Regions from separate parts of the Streptomyces sp. NPDC058579 genome, predicted to be linked through region 4. Evidence: riboswitches for the same ligand, from Rfam matches in the RefSeq annotation. Region 4 holds a riboswitch; each other region holds the start of a gene.
What was found. Region 4 has a riboswitch for cobalamin ahead of cobN (cobaltochelatase subunit CobN). Riboswitches for the same ligand answer to the same signal wherever they lie in the genome.
Positions count from the first base shown of each region.

Region 1 (3,899 bases), on a different contig from region 4:
CCCCGTCCGGCGAGCCCGGTCTGGAGCCGCTGCGCCCGGTCGAAGGCGCGGACGAACGCCGTCGCGCCGAGCCCGGCGAGCGAACGCCAGGTCGCCGCCCGGGTCGTCAGCCCGAGCCGGGCCGCCTGCGCCTGTCGGATTTTGGATATTGAATCCAAAAGAAGAAAGCTGATCCGGTACATCACCAGCGCCACATCCACCACGGGCGCCGGCACCCCGGCCCGTACAAGCCGGGGCAGCAGGTCCGACACGGGCGTGGTGAAGGCGAACAGCAGGACGCCCAGGGACGCCGATGAGGTCCGCAGCAGCAGCTCACCGGCGTGGACCGGCCCGTCCGGCGCGAGCGCGACGAGCCCTCGCGCCCCGCCCACCTCGAACAGGAGCGGGATCGCCCCCGTCACACAGAAGCCCAGCGGGATGCGGAAGGCGCGCCACAGCTGGCGCCCGGGCACGCCCGCGGGACCGAGGAGGACGGCCAGGGTGGCCGCCGCGACCAGGACGGCGCCCGGCCACGGCGGCAGACAGACCGCGCACAGTGTCAGGCCGAAGCCGAGCACGGCCTTCTCGCACGGGTGACGGCGGCGCCAGCGACTGCTGTGCGCCGCCGCGTCGATCGGCAGCACCGGCGGCGGTTACGCGTCGCCGGACGCCGCCGAGCCGGACGCCGCCCCCGACCGCAGCGCCTTCGCCTCGGCGCGGGCCTCGCCCTGCTTACGGCCCCGGTGCACGCCGAAGTAGTACGCCAGCACACCGGCGCCGAGCGCGGCCTGCAGGGCGAACAGCGCCGACTCGATCTCGCCGGAGGCCGGCTCGTAGAGCGGGCTGAACCACGGCTCGTAGTCGGGAGCGATCTCCGTGATCGCCGCCTCCGCCTCGGCGTCCGCGCCCGCGAACGGCTCCTCCTTGTGGTCGCCGAGGCCCAGGACCAGCGGGAGCACAGCCAGGGCCGCGACGACGAGCAGGAGCAGGGAGTTGATCTTCGCGTTCCGGCTCATCAGGCGCTCGCCTCCGCGTTCTCGTTCTTCTTCCGGGACGGGAGCAGGACCCCGAGCCGGGTCAGGTCCGCCTTGCTGGACTGCTTGAGCAGCCGCATCACGAGGACCGTGAGCAGCCCCTCGCTGACGGCGAGCGGCAGCTGCGTGACGGCGAAGATGGAGCCGAACTTGGCCAGCGCCCCGGCCACACCGCTCCCCGGGTCGGGGAAGGCCAGCGCGAGCTGGACACTGGTCACGCAGTACGTCGACAGGTCCGCGACGAACGCGCCGAAGAACACGCTCACCATGAGCGGCACGTCGAACCGGCGCAGCAGCCAGTACGTACCGAATCCGGCCCACGGCCCGACGATCGCCATCGAGAACACGTTGGCGCCGAGTGTGGTGAGCCCGCCGTGCGCGAGCAGCAGCGCCTGGAACAACAGGGTGATCGTGCCCAGGACCGCCATCACCGGCGGTCGGAACAGGATCGCGCCCAGACCCGTACCGGTCGGGTGCGAGCAACTGCCCGTGACCGACGGAATCTTGAGCGCGGACAGGACGAAGGTGAACGCGCCGGACGCGCCGAGCAGCAGAGTGGACTCGGGGTTGGCCTTGACCTCACGGGTCAGCGCGCGGACGCCGTGGACGACAAAAGGAGCAGACGCGACGCCCCAGGCGGCCGCGTGCAACGGGGGTAGATACCCCTCGGCTATATGCATGGTTGGGAGACCCTCTCCAGCACCTCGTGGATGGACAACGCACCTCGGCCGGTCTCCTGGCTGACGGGTCATGCCGCCGCGGCTCCGCCTTCCCACACCGCCGCGGTCTCCCGCGGCGGTCCAGTGGCTTCCCCGGAGGGATGGAGCCGGACTTCCCGATCACAGTGGCGAGGGCCGCACCGGTACCGCACCGGTTTCCCGTACACCAAGGCGCTGTGACATTAGTGGGTTGACCAGGTACATCACAACATCGGTGCGCCCCCGGACGGTGTGTGACAGATCTCCCGCGCGCCCCCTCACGCTGTTGAGCCCCTCGCTCACTCCTTCCGGTAGGTGTACGCCTCCGCCGCCGCGGCGGTCACCGCGTCCAGGTCCCCGCCCGCGCTCGCCGTGACGAGCGCGGCGACGGCGCCCTCGACGAAGGGCGCGTCCACGAGACGGGCTCCGTCCGGCAGCTCGTCCCCCTCGGCGAGGAGCGCCTTGACGGTCAGGACGGCGCTGCCGAGGTCGACGAGGAGGGCCACCCCGGCGCCCCCGTCGACCGCGCGTGCCGCCTTGACGATCCGCTCGGAGCTGGTGCCGAGCCCCCCGTCGGGGGTGCCTCCGGCGGCGGCCACGGGCGCGGTCGCCCCGCCGCCCGCAAGCCCCCGGGCCAGGGCGGCGACGGAGTCGGCCACGGCCGCGCTGTGCGAGACCAGGACGATGCCCACCTGACCGGTCATGCGGCGGCCACCTCCGCGAGCGCGGCGATCAGCAGCGCCGACGACGTCGCCCCGGGGTCCTGGTGCCCGACCGACCGCTCGCCCAGATAGCTGGCCCTGCCCTTGCGCGCCCGCAGGGGTACGGTCGCCAGGGCGCCGGCCTCGGCCGCGTCCCGGGCGGCGGCGAAGGAGTCGCCGAGCGCCTCGGCCGCGGGCACGAGCGCGTCCAGCATCGTCTTGTCGCCGACCTGGGCCCCGCCGAGCTGACCCACGGCGGCGACCCCGGTGGCCAGCGCCGCCGCCAGCTCCTGCCGCGTCACCGCCCCGGCGTCGCCGAGCGCCTTGCCGGTGCGGCGCAGCAGCGTCCCGTACAGCGGCCCGGACGCCCCGCCGACGGTGGAGATCAACTGCCGCCCGGCGAGGACGAGTACGGCCCCGGGCGTGGCGGGCGGCTCCTTGTCCAGCACTTCCGTGACGGCGGCGAACCCCCGCTTCAGATTGGCGCCGTGGTCAGCGTCGCCGATCGCCGAGTCGAGCTCGGTGAGACGGCCGGCCTCCCGGTAGACGGCGGCAGCGGCGGCAGCAAGCCACCGACGGAAGAAATCGACGTCGAACTGCTCGACCTGGTTCATTTCCCCTCTCACCGACCCCATCGCAGAGCGGCCGTCTGCACGGGCGCGTCCCAGAGCCGCAGCAGCTCCTCGTCGGCCTCGCAGAGCGTCACCGAACAGCCGGCCATGTCGAGCGAGGTCACGTAGTTCCCGACCAGCGTGCGGGCGACGGGCACCCCGCGCTCGGCCAGCACCCGCTGCACCTCGGCGTTGAACCCGTACAGCTCGAGCAGGGGCGTGGCCCCCATCCCGTTCACCAGGGCGAGTACGGGACCGGACGGCTGAAGGTCCTCCAGTACGGCGTGGACGGCGAAGTCGGCGATCTCGCGAGAGGTCATCATCGCCCGCCGCTCCCGCCCGGGTTCACCATGAATCCCCACCCCCAACTCCAGCTCTCCCTCGGGCAGTTCAAAGGTAGGACTGCCCTTCGCGGGCGTGGTGCAGGCACTCAACGCCACGCCGAAACTCCGCGACCGCTCGTTCACCCGCCGCGCGATCGCCTCCACCCGCTCCAGAGACACCCCCTCCTCGGCGGCGGCCCCGGCGATCTTCTCCACGAAGAGCGTCGCCCCGGTACCGCGCCGCCCGGCCGTGTAGAGACTGTCCGTCACGGCCACGTCGTCGTCCACGAGCACCTTGGCGATCTGAATGCCCTCGTCCTCGGCGAGCTCGGCGGCCATCTCGAAGTTGAGGACGTCCCCGGTGTAGTTCTTGACGACGAACAACACCCCGGCCCCACTGTCCACCGCGGCGGCGGCCCGCACCATCTGATCGGGCACGGGCGAGGTGAACACCTCCCCAGGACAAGCGGCCGCCAACATCCCGGGCCCCACAAACCCCCCATGCAAAGGCTCATGCCCAGACCCGCCCCCGGAAACCAGCCCCACCTTCCCG
Region 1 covers NZ_JBHXPI010000011.1:13,398-17,296, reverse strand. Annotated here, with positions in the region: gene cbiQ (cobalt ECF transporter T component CbiQ) at 1-623, opposite strand, end outside; gene ACFWRO_RS16165 (energy-coupling factor ABC transporter substrate-binding protein) at 633-995, opposite strand; gene ACFWRO_RS16160 (energy-coupling factor ABC transporter permease) at 995-1,693, opposite strand; cobalamin riboswitch at 1,722-1,946, opposite strand; gene ACFWRO_RS16155 (PTS-dependent dihydroxyacetone kinase phosphotransferase subunit DhaM) at 2,011-2,415, opposite strand; gene dhaL (dihydroxyacetone kinase subunit DhaL) at 2,412-3,026, opposite strand; gene dhaK (dihydroxyacetone kinase subunit DhaK) at 3,035-3,899, opposite strand, start outside.
Region 1: linked by a shared signal. The riboswitch ahead of ACFWRO_RS16160 (energy-coupling factor ABC transporter permease) and the one ahead of cobN (cobaltochelatase subunit CobN) in region 4 are both predicted to bind cobalamin.

Region 2 (3,899 bases), on a different contig from region 4:
GCGCGCGGGTCGCGGCCGACGGTCTCGGCCAGGAGCGCCGCCTTGCCGATGGAGCCGCCGCCCGCGTACTTGGTACCGATCTTGGTCCAGTCGTGCACGGTCCGGCCGGTGCCGTCCTTGCCGCCCTTGTCCAGGAAGTCGACGATCGCGCGCAGGGCCGCGTTGTCCTCGCCCGTGGCGGCGAGGGCGTACGCGCCGTCGATCGTCAGGCCGAAGTCGGCGAAGCCGCTGCCGGGGGCGTTCTCGTAGTAGCGGCCCTGGAGGAGGCGGGCGGGGCCGGTGAGGTACGCCGTGCCCTTCCGCAGGTCCGGCCCGTCACCCGGCGCGGGGGTGGGCGTGGGAGTGGGTGTCGGCGTCGGAGTGGGCGTCGGGGTCGGCGTAGGCGTGGGTGTCGGAGTAGGCGTAGGCGTCGCCGTCTTCGTCGTCACCGCCACCAAGTCCGTCTTCGCCCCCGCGATCGCCGCCGATGCCGTCGCGAAGAGCAGCGGGTCGGTCGCGCCTTCCTCGAAGGCGAAGGCCCCGTCCGGCAGTTGCTGCCGGGAGAGCCACGAGACGCCCGCGTCCGCCTGGGCGGTGTCGCCGAAGGCGCGCAGGGCCTGGGCCGCCCAGGCGGTGGGGTGCGCGCTGCCGACGGTCATGTACGAGGCCGCGGGCCAGCCGCCCGTCGGGAGCTGGGACTTCTTCAGCCACTCCCGGCCCTTGGCGACCGTCGCGTCGTGACCGCCCGCCAGCTTCAGGGCCAGCGTGATCAGTCCGGTCGAACTGGCGTCGCTGTCGCACCAGTCACCGGCCCTGATGAAGATCGTGCTGAACCCGCCGTCCTCGCACTGGAGGACCGTGAGCCGGCTGACCGCGTCGGCCGGGGGCGTCACCCCGCCGTTGAGCAGGGCGATGACGGCAAGCGCCTGGCCCTCGGACTGGAAGGCGGTCCGGAAGTCGCCCTTGGTGAAGCAGCCCGGCACCGGTTCGGGCGCCTCCAGGCCGCTGGGGCAGACGTACGTCATGAGGTCGCCGAGCAGGTCGTGACCGCCGAAGTCGCGCGGGTCGAGCCCGGTCGCCTCGGCGACGAGCGCGAGGCGGGCCGCCGCGGTGGCGTCAGGGGCCTGGTCGGTGCCGTTCGGGTAGGCGTACGCGTCTGTCTGCGCGGGAGTGGCCAGGAACGCCGCGGCCTTGCGCGCGACCGGGCTCTCCCGGTCGGCCGCCGCGAGCGCGAGGGCGGCCTCGGCGGTGAGCATGTGGTTCGCGGTCTCGGCGCCCTCGTCGACGACCCGTTCGCCGTCCGTGAGGCGCCCGTTGATCCACCCGGTGGCGGCGGCCACGTCCACGTCACCCGGCGGAACGGGCGGGTTCGTCGTCTCGGTGGGCTCCGGAGTCGTGCCCCCGCCGGCCCGGACGTCGTCGGGGGTGAAGGTGGGCCGGCCGGTGGTGCCGCCGACGTCGGTGCCGCCGTAGACCCAGGCGTCCACGTCACCCGGCTTCAGCGTGCGGGCCATCGCGCCGAGCGGGCTGTACGACCAGTTCTTCTGGCCCGGGGAGGCGATCCAGTACGACCAGTACGCGGTCGCCTGTGGCGTGAGGACGCACGCCTCCTTGTCCGGGGTGGGGTACTCCGTACCGGAGTTGAAGGGTCCGTACCCGATCCGGCAGATGAACGCCGGGCCGTCGTGCTCGGTGCCCTTCGTGGTGAACCCGGCGTCCCGGAGGAGTTCGTAGCCGGTGGAGGGGCTGGTGTCGCAGCCGCGTTCCACGGTGCCGCCGAAGGGGCCGAAGTCCACGGCCACGACAGCGCCGGTGGTGGCCGTGCAGTCCTCGATCGGGTCGGCGCTCGCGGAGTTCGGCAGCGAGAGGAAGCCCACGGCGGCGGCGAGAGCCAGGAGGAACGCCGTCACCAACGACAGGGGCCGTCGACCGGACCCCGTCCATCGTCTCGCCCGCTGTGCGGTCACCACCGTGGCCCCTCGTCCCTGCCGGACGGCTGCGCACGTGGCGGTACGCCCCGGTGCGCAGGCACCAAGGGGCGGTGTCGACCACGCCGTAGTCCGCGACGGCGTTCCTCGCTCAACTGACTTTCACCCCAGGCAATCCGGCTCGCCCGGGATGTGAGCCGGGCCTACGGTTGCGGGTCAGCGCCGGAATTCGACCGGCTTCCCCTGGAGCTGAGTGCTTATCAGCCGGAATGGAACACGGATTCGGGCGGGCCGTCAAGGTGGCGTGGCTCTCATCGGCAGCCCTGGAGGACCGCGTCGCCCGTCCCCCTCCGAGGGTCGCTGGCGCACTGCTGACCCCTGGGGTAGCGTCCAGGGCTGCCACATGGGGGAACCCGGTGAGAAGCCGGGGCTGACGCGCAGCGGTATGGGACGGCCGAGACCGGTTCCCGAGCCCGAATGCCCATGGGGCGAGCAAGTTCAGGAAGTCGACCACGCGTTCCGGACGGCGGCCCCCGGCGAATCCCGTTCCCCGGCCGTGCCCACGCACGGCGCGGTACGGCTCCGGGACCGGTCGGCGTCCCCCGACCCAGGAGCAGTCCATGCCCCGTCCCCGCTCGCAGCGCCGTCTCGCGCTCGCCCTGCCCGCCGCGCTCGGCGCCTTCGCGCTGACCACCCTGCCCGCCTTCGCGACCTCGAGCCCCGCACAGATCGCCACCTCCAAGACGAACGGTGTGGCGTATCTCAAGTCCCTGCAGGCCGCGGACGGTTCGTACGCCGGCTCCGGACTGTCCAACGAGTGGGCGTTCAGCGCGTTCGCCGCCGCCGGTACGGCCGTCGTCGACGTCGCGCCGGGCGGTGACACGACGAAGAACGCGAGAACCGTCTACCGCAATCTGCTGTCCACGTCCGGCTGGCCCTCGGCCACGCCGGTCGTCACCGACTACGAGCGCGGCACCCTCAACGCGTACGCCGCCGGCATCGACCCGGCCCGGGTCTCCGCCTCCCGCAACCTCATAGCGAACGTCTACGGCTACTGGCAGACGGCCGAGCCGGGCTACTTCGGACCCTCGGGCAACTTCAACGGGACCGTCTTCGCGGCTCTCGCACTCGGCGGCGCCAAGACGCAGGCGGGCACCGCCCGCGTCCCCCAGGCGCTGACCGACTCGCTCGTGACCCGCATCCGGGCCAACCAACACGTGGACGGCGGCTGGACGTTCAGCAAGGCCGAGGGCAACCCCACCGCGCTCAACCAGCCCGGCGACATCGACATGACCGGGGCCGCGATGGCCGCGCTGTGCGTGTCGGGCGTCCCGAACACCGACCCGGACATCGTGCAGGCGAAGAACTTCCTGAAGTCCAAGCTCGTCCTCAACTCCGGTGCGTTCACCTCCCTCTACGGGGTGAACACCAACTCCAACGGCTGGGGCGTCTCGGGCCTGAACGCCTGCGGCATCAACCCGCAGACGGGCGACTTCCTCACCTCCGCGGGCAAGACGCCGGTGGACTTCCTCATCGCCAACCAGTTCAACCCGGGCGGCGGCTTCAAGTACAAGCCCGCCGACACCACTCCGTCCGCGTACTCCTCCATCGACGCGCTGCGCGCCGTCGCAGGCGGCGGCTTCACGGCGGCCCCGCCCGTCCCCGTCACCCCGGGCGCGCCGCAGTGGGTCGCGCAGTCCTCGTTCACCGCGGGTACGGCCACCAAGCTGGCCCTCACGGTCGACGACGGGGCGGGGAGCCTGAAGGTGTGCTCGGTCTCCCTCACGCCCACCGGGGCGACGACCACGCTCGGCGCCGTGCTCGATGCGGCGATCGGCGCCGCCGCTCCGGCCGGCTGCGTCACGAGCGTGACGCCCTCGGCGGGCAGCGGCACCATCACCGCCGTCAACGGCAAGGCCAACGGCGGGGGCAGCACCTGGAAGGTGAGCGTCGACGGCTCCGCCTTCGCGGGCGCCGACCGCGCCAAGGTGA
Region 2 covers NZ_JBHXPI010000002.1:465,221-469,119, forward strand. Annotated here, with positions in the region: gene ACFWRO_RS04975 (prenyltransferase/squalene oxidase repeat-containing protein) at 1-1,889, opposite strand, end outside; cobalamin riboswitch at 2,056-2,194, opposite strand; cobalamin riboswitch at 2,314-2,390, shown strand; gene ACFWRO_RS04980 (hypothetical protein) at 2,528-3,899, shown strand, end outside.
Region 2: linked by a shared signal. The riboswitch ahead of ACFWRO_RS04975 (prenyltransferase/squalene oxidase repeat-containing protein) and the one ahead of cobN (cobaltochelatase subunit CobN) in region 4 are both predicted to bind cobalamin.

Region 3 (3,899 bases), on a different contig from region 4:
CTGGAGCAGAGGCACGCCTCGCTCGCCCCGCTCTCCTCGAAGGTGCCCTCGGCGACGGCCTCGATGCCGCCCGCCTGGAAGAGGTTGGCGGCGAACGTGGCGCGTGCCGTGTGCGCGGCGGCGGGGCCGAGCGTGGCGAGGTAGATCCGCGGCCGGGCGCCGGTCGCGGCGAGGTGCGCGTCGGAACGGGCGCGCAGCGCCTCGAACGCGTCGTCGCGACGGACCCGCGGGAGCCCGCCGGACGGCGGCTCGGGCGCGGGCTCGCGGACGACGGGCTTCTCGGCGAGGTTCGGGAACTCGCTGACGCCGGTGACGGGTTCGCGGCGCTTGGCGAGCTTCGCGCTGCGGGCCGACCAGGTCTCGGCGAGCCGGTCCCCGATCAACCCGGAGCGCAGCGCGGCGGCCTGGCCGCCCGCGCTCTCGACGGTCTGGAAGAACTCCCAGCCCGCGTGGGCGAGTTCGTCCGTCAGGCGCTCCACGTACCAGGAGCCGCCCGCCGGGTCGATGACCCGTGCGAGGTGCGACTCCTCGACGAGGATGGTCGAGGTGTTGCGGGCGATGCGCCGCGCGAACGCGTCCGGCAGGCCGAGCGCGTGGTCGAACGGAAGGACGGTGACGGATTCGGCGCCGCCCACGCCCGCGGCCAGCGTGGCCACGGTGGTGCGGAGCATGTTCACCCAGGGGTCGCGGCGGGACATCATCACGGGAGAGGTCACCGCGTGCTGCCGCTGTGCGCCCGCACCGCTCGCCCCGCTGACCTCGGCCACCCGGGCCCAGAGCCTGCGCGCGGCACGCAACTTGGCGATCGTGAGGAACTGGTCGGCGGTGGCCGCGTAGCGGAACTCCAGCTGCCCGAGGGCCTGTTCGACGGAGAGTCCGGCTTCCGTGAGCTGCCGCAGGTACGCGACGCCGGTCGCGAGGGCGCACCCCAGCTCCTGCGCGGCCGAGCCGCCGGCCTCGTGGTACGGCAGCGCGTCCACGGTCAGCGCCCGCAGGCCCGGGTACTCCTCGGCGCAGCGCAGGGCGAGCCCGACGGCGGGGGAGGGGTCGTAGGGCCGGCCGGTGCGGGCCTCCAGGCCGAGGGGGTCGGCGCCCAGGTTGCCGCGCGCGGCCTCCGGGGCGACGCCCCGCTCCTCGTACAGTCCGAGCAGCTCGCGCGCGGCCTCCTCCACGTCCTGCCCCGCGTCGAGGACGACGGGCGCGAGGTCGAGGTAGACGCCGTCGAGGGTCCGGCCGAGGCTCCCCAGGGGGATGCCGCCCTCGCCGACGACCAGCCAGAGCGAGGTGACGCCGTTCTCCAGGTCGGCGAGGACCGTCCCGGTGTCGGCGGTGGTGTGCCGCTGGCGCACGTCCCAGCCGCCGACCGTGTTCCCCTCGGCGCGCCCGGATCGTACGAAGGGCGCGAAGCCGGGCAGGCCGGGCTCGGGGGCGGTGTCCTCGGCGGCATAGAGGGGACGGACGCGGAGCGCGTCCTCCAGGGCGGTGGACAGGGCGTCCTCGGCCGCCGGGCCCTCGACGTCCTTGCCCGACTTGCGCAGCACCCCGGCTACCAGGTGCTGCCACTGTTCACGGGACGCGTCGGGGAATTCGGCGGCGAGGGCGAGCCCGTCGTCGGGAAGGACTGTCATGCTCGGATGTTAGGACAGCTCGCTCAGATGACAGCAGTGCACACCGCTGTGACCTTGCCCTCTCCGAGCAGGTCTTGAAGCTCCGGGCGACTCCGCTCTACTAAGGGATGCCGCAGGTTCACCCGGCCGGGGGTGGATTTACTAGGACGTCCAACTATATAGTCGCGGCGAAGGCCCGCGGTGCAGGGAAGCCGGTGTGATTCCGGCGCGGTCCCGCCACTGTGACCGGGGAGTACGCCGTCGAGCAGCACGCCACTGACGAGTGATGTCGGGAAGGCGGACGGCGCGCGCTGATCCGGGAGTCAGGATACCGGCCGCGGGATGTTCCGTGTTGTCCACGAGGATGGAGCTGACACGCATGGCACCGGTGCGCCCGCACACTCCCCGCGGATCCGGCCGACGGGCACCCGCCCGTCGAGGACCCCGTCGAGTAGGACCCCACCACCACACGACCGTCAGGACCTGACGGCGCCTCGCCATTCGCGCTCTCGCGCCGTAGGCGACCACCACCCCGCGATGAATCACGCCCACCGGCGTTCGCGGTCGTGGCGGTCCTCCGGCGCGCCATCCGGATCACCTGACGAGAGCAGGCACTCATGGTCCGCGCACAAGACACCACCCCCGTCCGCGAGTTGACCCACTTCATCGGCGGCAGGCACACCCCGGGAACCTCGGGCGCCTACGGCGACGTGTACGACCCCAACACCGGCGAGGTCCAGGCCCGCGTGCCCCTCGCGAACCGGGCCGAGACCGAGGCGGCCATCGCCGACGCCGCCCGGGCGCAGCGTGACTGGGCCGCCTGGAACCCGCAGCGCCGCGCACGCGTCCTCCTGCGCTTCCTCCAGCTCGTCGAGCAGGAGAAGGACGACCTGGCCCGGCTGCTCTCCTCCGAGCACGGCAAGACCGTCGCCGACGCCCACGGAGACCTCCAACGCGGCCTGGAGGTCGTGGAGTTCGCCGCCGGCATCCCGCACCTGCTCAAGGGAGAGTTCACCGACAACGCCGGGACCGGCATCGACGTCCATTCGCTGCGCTCCCCGCTCGGCGTCGTCGCCGGCATCACCCCGTTCAACTTCCCCGCGATGATCCCGCTCTGGAAGGCCGCCCCCGCCCTGGCCTGCGGAAACGCCTTCATCCTCAAGCCCTCGGAGCGCGACCCCTCCGTACCGCTGCGGCTCGCCGAGCTCTTCCTGGAGGCGGGGCTGCCCGCGGGCGTCCTGAACGTCGTCAACGGCGGCAAGGACGCCGTCGACACCCTCCTCGACGATCCCCGCGTCGCCGCCCTCGGCTTCGTCGGTTCCACCCCCGTCGCCGCGCACGTCTACGCCACCGCCGCCGCCCACGGCAAGCGCGCCCAGTGCTTCGGCGGCGCCAAGAACCACATGATCGTGATGCCGGACGCCGACCTCGACCAGGCCGTGGACGCCCTCATCGGCGCCGGCTACGGCTCGGCCGGCGAGCGGTGCATGGCCGTCTCGGTGGCCGTCCCCGTCGGCGAGGACACCGCCGACGCCCTCGTCGCCCGGCTGAAGGAGCGCATCGGCGAGCTGAGGATCGGCCGCAGCGACGACGCGGACGCCGACTTCGGTCCGATGGTCGGCCCGGACGCCGTCGACCGGGTCCGTAAGTACATCGGCATCGGGGTCGAGGAGGGCGCCGAACTCGTCGTCGACGGACGCGACTTCGTCCTCCCCGGGCACGAGGGCGGCTTCTTCGCCGGGGCCTCCCTCTTCGACCGGGTCACCCCTGACATGCGCGTGTACCAGGAGGAGATCTTCGGCCCCGTGCTCTGCGTGGTCCGCGCCGCCGACTACGAGGAGGCCCTGCGGCTGCCCAGCGAGCACCTCTACGGCAACGGCGTGGCGATCTTCACGCGCGACGGCGACACCGCCCGCGACTTCACCCGGCGCGTCGACACCGGCATGGTCGGCGTCAACGTGCCCATCCCGGTGCCGGTGGCGTACCACACCTTCGGCGGCTGGAAGCGGTCCGGCTTCGGCGACCTGAACCAGCACGGACCGGACGCCATCCGCTTCTACACCCGCACCAAGACCGTGACCTCGCGCTGGCCCGCCGGGCTCCGCGACGGCGCGAGCTTCACCCTCCCCACGATGGGCTGAGCGACCATGACCACGACCCTGCTCACCGAGGACCAGCGGGCCCTGGTCGAGACCACCCTCGACTTCGCCCAGGACCACCTCGCCCCGCACGCCCTTGACTGGGACCGCGACAAGCACTTCCCCGTCGACGTCCTGCGCAAGGCCGCCGGAC
Region 3 covers NZ_JBHXPI010000002.1:472,563-476,461, forward strand. Annotated here, with positions in the region: gene ACFWRO_RS04995 (methylmalonyl-CoA mutase family protein) at 1-1,628, opposite strand, end outside; cobalamin riboswitch at 1,777-1,962, shown strand; gene ACFWRO_RS05000 (CoA-acylating methylmalonate-semialdehyde dehydrogenase) at 2,225-3,748, shown strand; gene ACFWRO_RS05005 (acyl-CoA dehydrogenase family protein) at 3,755-3,899, shown strand, end outside.
Region 3: linked by a shared signal. The riboswitch ahead of ACFWRO_RS05000 (CoA-acylating methylmalonate-semialdehyde dehydrogenase) and the one ahead of cobN (cobaltochelatase subunit CobN) in region 4 are both predicted to bind cobalamin.

Region 4 (3,899 bases):
CGGCGGCGCTGCGGGTGGTGCCGAGTTCGGCGGCGAGCGCGGGCACGGACGGGTCGGAGAGCGTGCAGACGACCTCGTTGTCGGCGGGCAGCCGCTTGCGGGTGACGCCGCTGGCGACCATCTGCGCGTCGCACAGGATCGGCGCCCCGGCGCGCAGGGCGGCGCGGGCGCGGGAGACGACCTGCGGGGAGTGCGCGATGTCTCGGACGAGGTCGGTCATGCCGCAGGCGTGGATCATGCGGACGGCGACCTGGGCGACGTCGGCGGGCAGCCCCCCGAGGTCCGCCTCGGCGCGGATCGTGGCAAAGGACCGGCGGTAGATCTCCGCGCCGTCCTTCTCGTAGTCGAACATCCTGGTGCTCTCGCTCATCTCGTGGTTGCTGAGGGGACGCGGGCCGCCGCGACGGCTTCGGGGAGGTCGGTACGGAGGGTGGGGCGCCCATCGACGAGGTACGCGCCCTCGCCGGTGGCGACGACGTCGACCCACGCGGGGGCCTGCGGGTGGCCGCAGCGCCGCTCGCACCCGGAGAAGTGGACGGGGAGCAGCCCGCGGAGGCCAGGAACGGCGTCCGGGACGGCGTCGCCCGGGACGGCGTCCGCGCGGACATCGGCGAGGGACTTGGCGCAGCCGGGAAGCCCGGTGCAGGCGCCGACGCCCGCCCAGGGGGAGCGGGGGTCGGTGATGAGCCCGTACGCGTCGAGCTCGCGCAGCCGGCTCGCGACGGCGGTCCGGTCGGCGAAGCCGGTGACGACGGCCCCGCGCCAGGGGGTGAGCCGCACCTCGCCGCCGCTCGCGGCGAGCGCCCGCAGCTGGGCGGCGGTCAGCCGCCCGAGGGGCGCGAGGACGTGCAGGGCGTGCGCACCGAGGAGCCCGGGAGCGTGCGGGGCAGCGGGTGGCGGTGCGGTCGCAGATACGGTCTCCGATGCCGACACGGGCTCCGATGCCGGTACAGCCTCCGCCGCGATCCCGGCCCCCGCGAGGGCGCCCGCCAGATCCGGCTCGTGCCCCTCGGGCAGCTCCCGCACCCGCCAGGCACCGTTCCCGGCTGTGCGGGCGGCGTCCAGGAAGGCCCCGGCGGCGGCGAGCGCGGCCCGGGGCGCGTCGGCGGCGGGGACCAGGAAGTCCCGCCGGCCCACCCGTACCCGTACCGAACCCCGTCCTGCGACCAACGTCACATCCCCGCCGAGCCCCGCCACATCGCCCCGCCCGTCGTCCAGGACGAAGAGGAACCGGCCGGACAGGGCCGCCGTCCACGGCCGCGCGCACAGCAGCGCGTCCAGCTCGCGGGCCCACAACTGCACGTCACCGTGGCCGAGTCCGTCGAGCCCGGCCGCCGGGGAGGCCACGATGTTCCGGACCCGCTCATGGGTCTGGGAGGGCAGCAGCCCGGCGTCCGAGAGCCGCCCGGCCAGCTCGCCCCCGCACCCCTCACCGAGCCCGCGCAGCTCCACGTTCCCCCGCGACGTGACACTGACCCGCCCGTCGCCGAGCTCCTCCGCCACCGATGCCAGTACGAGTACCTGACGTGCCGTCAACACCCCTGCGGGCAGCCGAAGTCGAGCGAGCCGCCCGTCGTCGGCGGCATGCAGCCGAAGCGCCCCGGGGCAGGCGTCACCACGGTCCCGTACGGGCGGTTCGCCCGGCTTGGGTGTTGTGGGTGGGGTGGGCGGCATGGCGGCGAGCATACCCACGTCGCCGGCGGGCAAGACCCGGCCCCGAAGAGGCACGATCTACTATGCAGATCGGCATGGGGTCCCAGGACCCCGGGGAGGAAGCCCGGTGAGAATCCGGCGCGGTCCCGCCACTGTGAGCCGGGTCCCGGAAGGGGCCCGGTGAGTCAGGAACTCCTGCCGTCCACACGACCACCCGGGGCGCGGACAACCCCGAGGAAGGCCTGCGCACGCATGCGAATTCTGTTGCTGTCGCACTCCGACACCGACCTGCTCAGCGCCCGCGCGGCCGGCCGTCCGGTCGAGTACCGGTTCGCCAACCCCTCCCGGCTGACCCTGGACGACCTGCCCGGGCTCCTCGACGGCGCCGACCTCGTGCTCGTCCGGCTCCTCGGCGGGCTGCGGGCCTGGGAGGACGGCCTCGACGCGCTGCGCGCCGCCGGAAAGCCGCTGGTCGTGCTCTCCGGCGAACAGGCCCCCGACGCCCAGCTCATGGAGACCTCCACCGTCCCCGTCGGCGTGGCCACCGAGGCCCACGCCTACCTGGCGCACGGCGGCCCGGCCAACCTGGAGCAGCTCGCCCGGTTCCTCTCCGACACCGTGCTGCTGACCGGCCACGGCTTCGAGGCCCCGGCCGCCGCGCCGACCTGGGGGCCGCTGGAGCGCAAGCCCCGGACGACCGACGGCCCGACCGTCGCCGTGCTGTACTACCGCGCCCACCACATGAGCGGCAACACCGCCTTCGTCGACTCCCTCTGCGAGGCGATCGAGGACGCCGGCGCCCGCGCCCTGCCGCTCTACGTCGCCTCCCTGCGCGCCCCCGAGCCCGAGCTGATCGAGACGCTCAAGCGCGCCGACGCGATCGTCACCACGGTCCTCGCCGCCGGTGGCACCAAGCCCGCCGAGGCGCAGGCCGGCGGCGACGAGGACGCCTGGGACGCGGGCGCGCTCGCCGCCCTCGACGTACCGATCCTGCAGGCGCTCTGCCTGACCGGTTCGCGCGCGGCCTGGGAGGAGAGCGACGAGGGTCTCTCGCCGCTGGACGCTGCCAGCCAGATCGCCGTGCCCGAGTTCGACGGCCGCCTGATCACCGTCCCGTTCTCCTTCAAGGAGATCGACGAGGACGGTCTCCCGGCGTACGTCGCCGACACCGAGCGCGCCGCCCGCGTCGCCGGGATCGCCGTGCGCCACGCCCGGCTGCGGCACATCCCGAACGCCGAGAAGAAGCTCGCGCTCGTCCTCTCCGCGTACCCGACGAAGCACTCCCGGATCGGCAACGCGGTCGGCCTGGACACCCCCGCCTCCGCCGTCGCCCTCCTGCGGCGGCTGATCGCCGAGGGGTACGACTTCGGGGCCGAGGCCGAGATCCCGGGCCTGGTCTCCGGCGACGGCGACGAGCTGATCTACGCCCTGATCGAGGCCGGCGGCCACGACCAGGACTGGCTGACCGAGGAGCAGCTGGCCCGCAACCCCGTCCGCATCCCGGCGGCCGACTACAAGCGCTGGTACGCGACCCTCCCGGCCGAGCTGCGCGAGGGCGTCGAGGAGCACTGGGGCCCGGCGCCCGGCGAGATGTTCCTCGACCGGTCCCGCAACCCGGAGGGCGACATCGTCCTCGCCGCGCTGCGGCGCGGGAACCTGCTGATCCTCATCCAGCCGCCGCGCGGCTTCGGCGAGAACCCGATCGCGATCTACCACGACCCCGATCTCCCGCCGTCCCACCACTACTTGGCCGCCTACCGCTGGATCGCGGCGCGCGCCGAGGACGGGGGCTTCGGGGCGGACGCGATGGTCCACCTCGGCAAGCACGGCAACCTGGAGTGGCTGCCGGGCAAGAACGCGGGCCTGTCGGCCGCGTGCGGCCCGGACGCGGCGCTCGGCGACATCCCGCTGATCTACCCGTTCCTGGTCAACGACCCGGGCGAGGGCACGCAGGCCAAGCGGCGCGTGCACGCCACGCTCGTCGACCACCTGGTGCCGCCGATGGCCCGCGCCGACTCGTACGGCGACATCGCGCGCCTGGAGCAGCTGCTCGACGAGTACGCGCAGATCTCCTCCATGGACCCCTCCAAGCTGCCCGCGATCCGGGCGCAGATCTGGACGCTGATCCAGGCGGCGAAGCTCGACCACGACCTGGGGATGGAGGACCGCCCGGAGGACGACGGCTTCGACGACTTCCTGCTGCACGTGGACGGCTGGCTCTGCGAGGTCAAGGACGCGCAGATCCG
Region 4 covers NZ_JBHXPI010000001.1:250,306-254,204, reverse strand. Annotated here, with positions in the region: gene ACFWRO_RS01210 (precorrin-8X methylmutase) at 1-352, opposite strand, end outside; gene ACFWRO_RS01205 (cobalamin biosynthesis protein CobG) at 367-1,686, opposite strand; cobalamin riboswitch at 1,730-1,869, shown strand; gene cobN (cobaltochelatase subunit CobN) at 1,906-3,899, shown strand, end outside.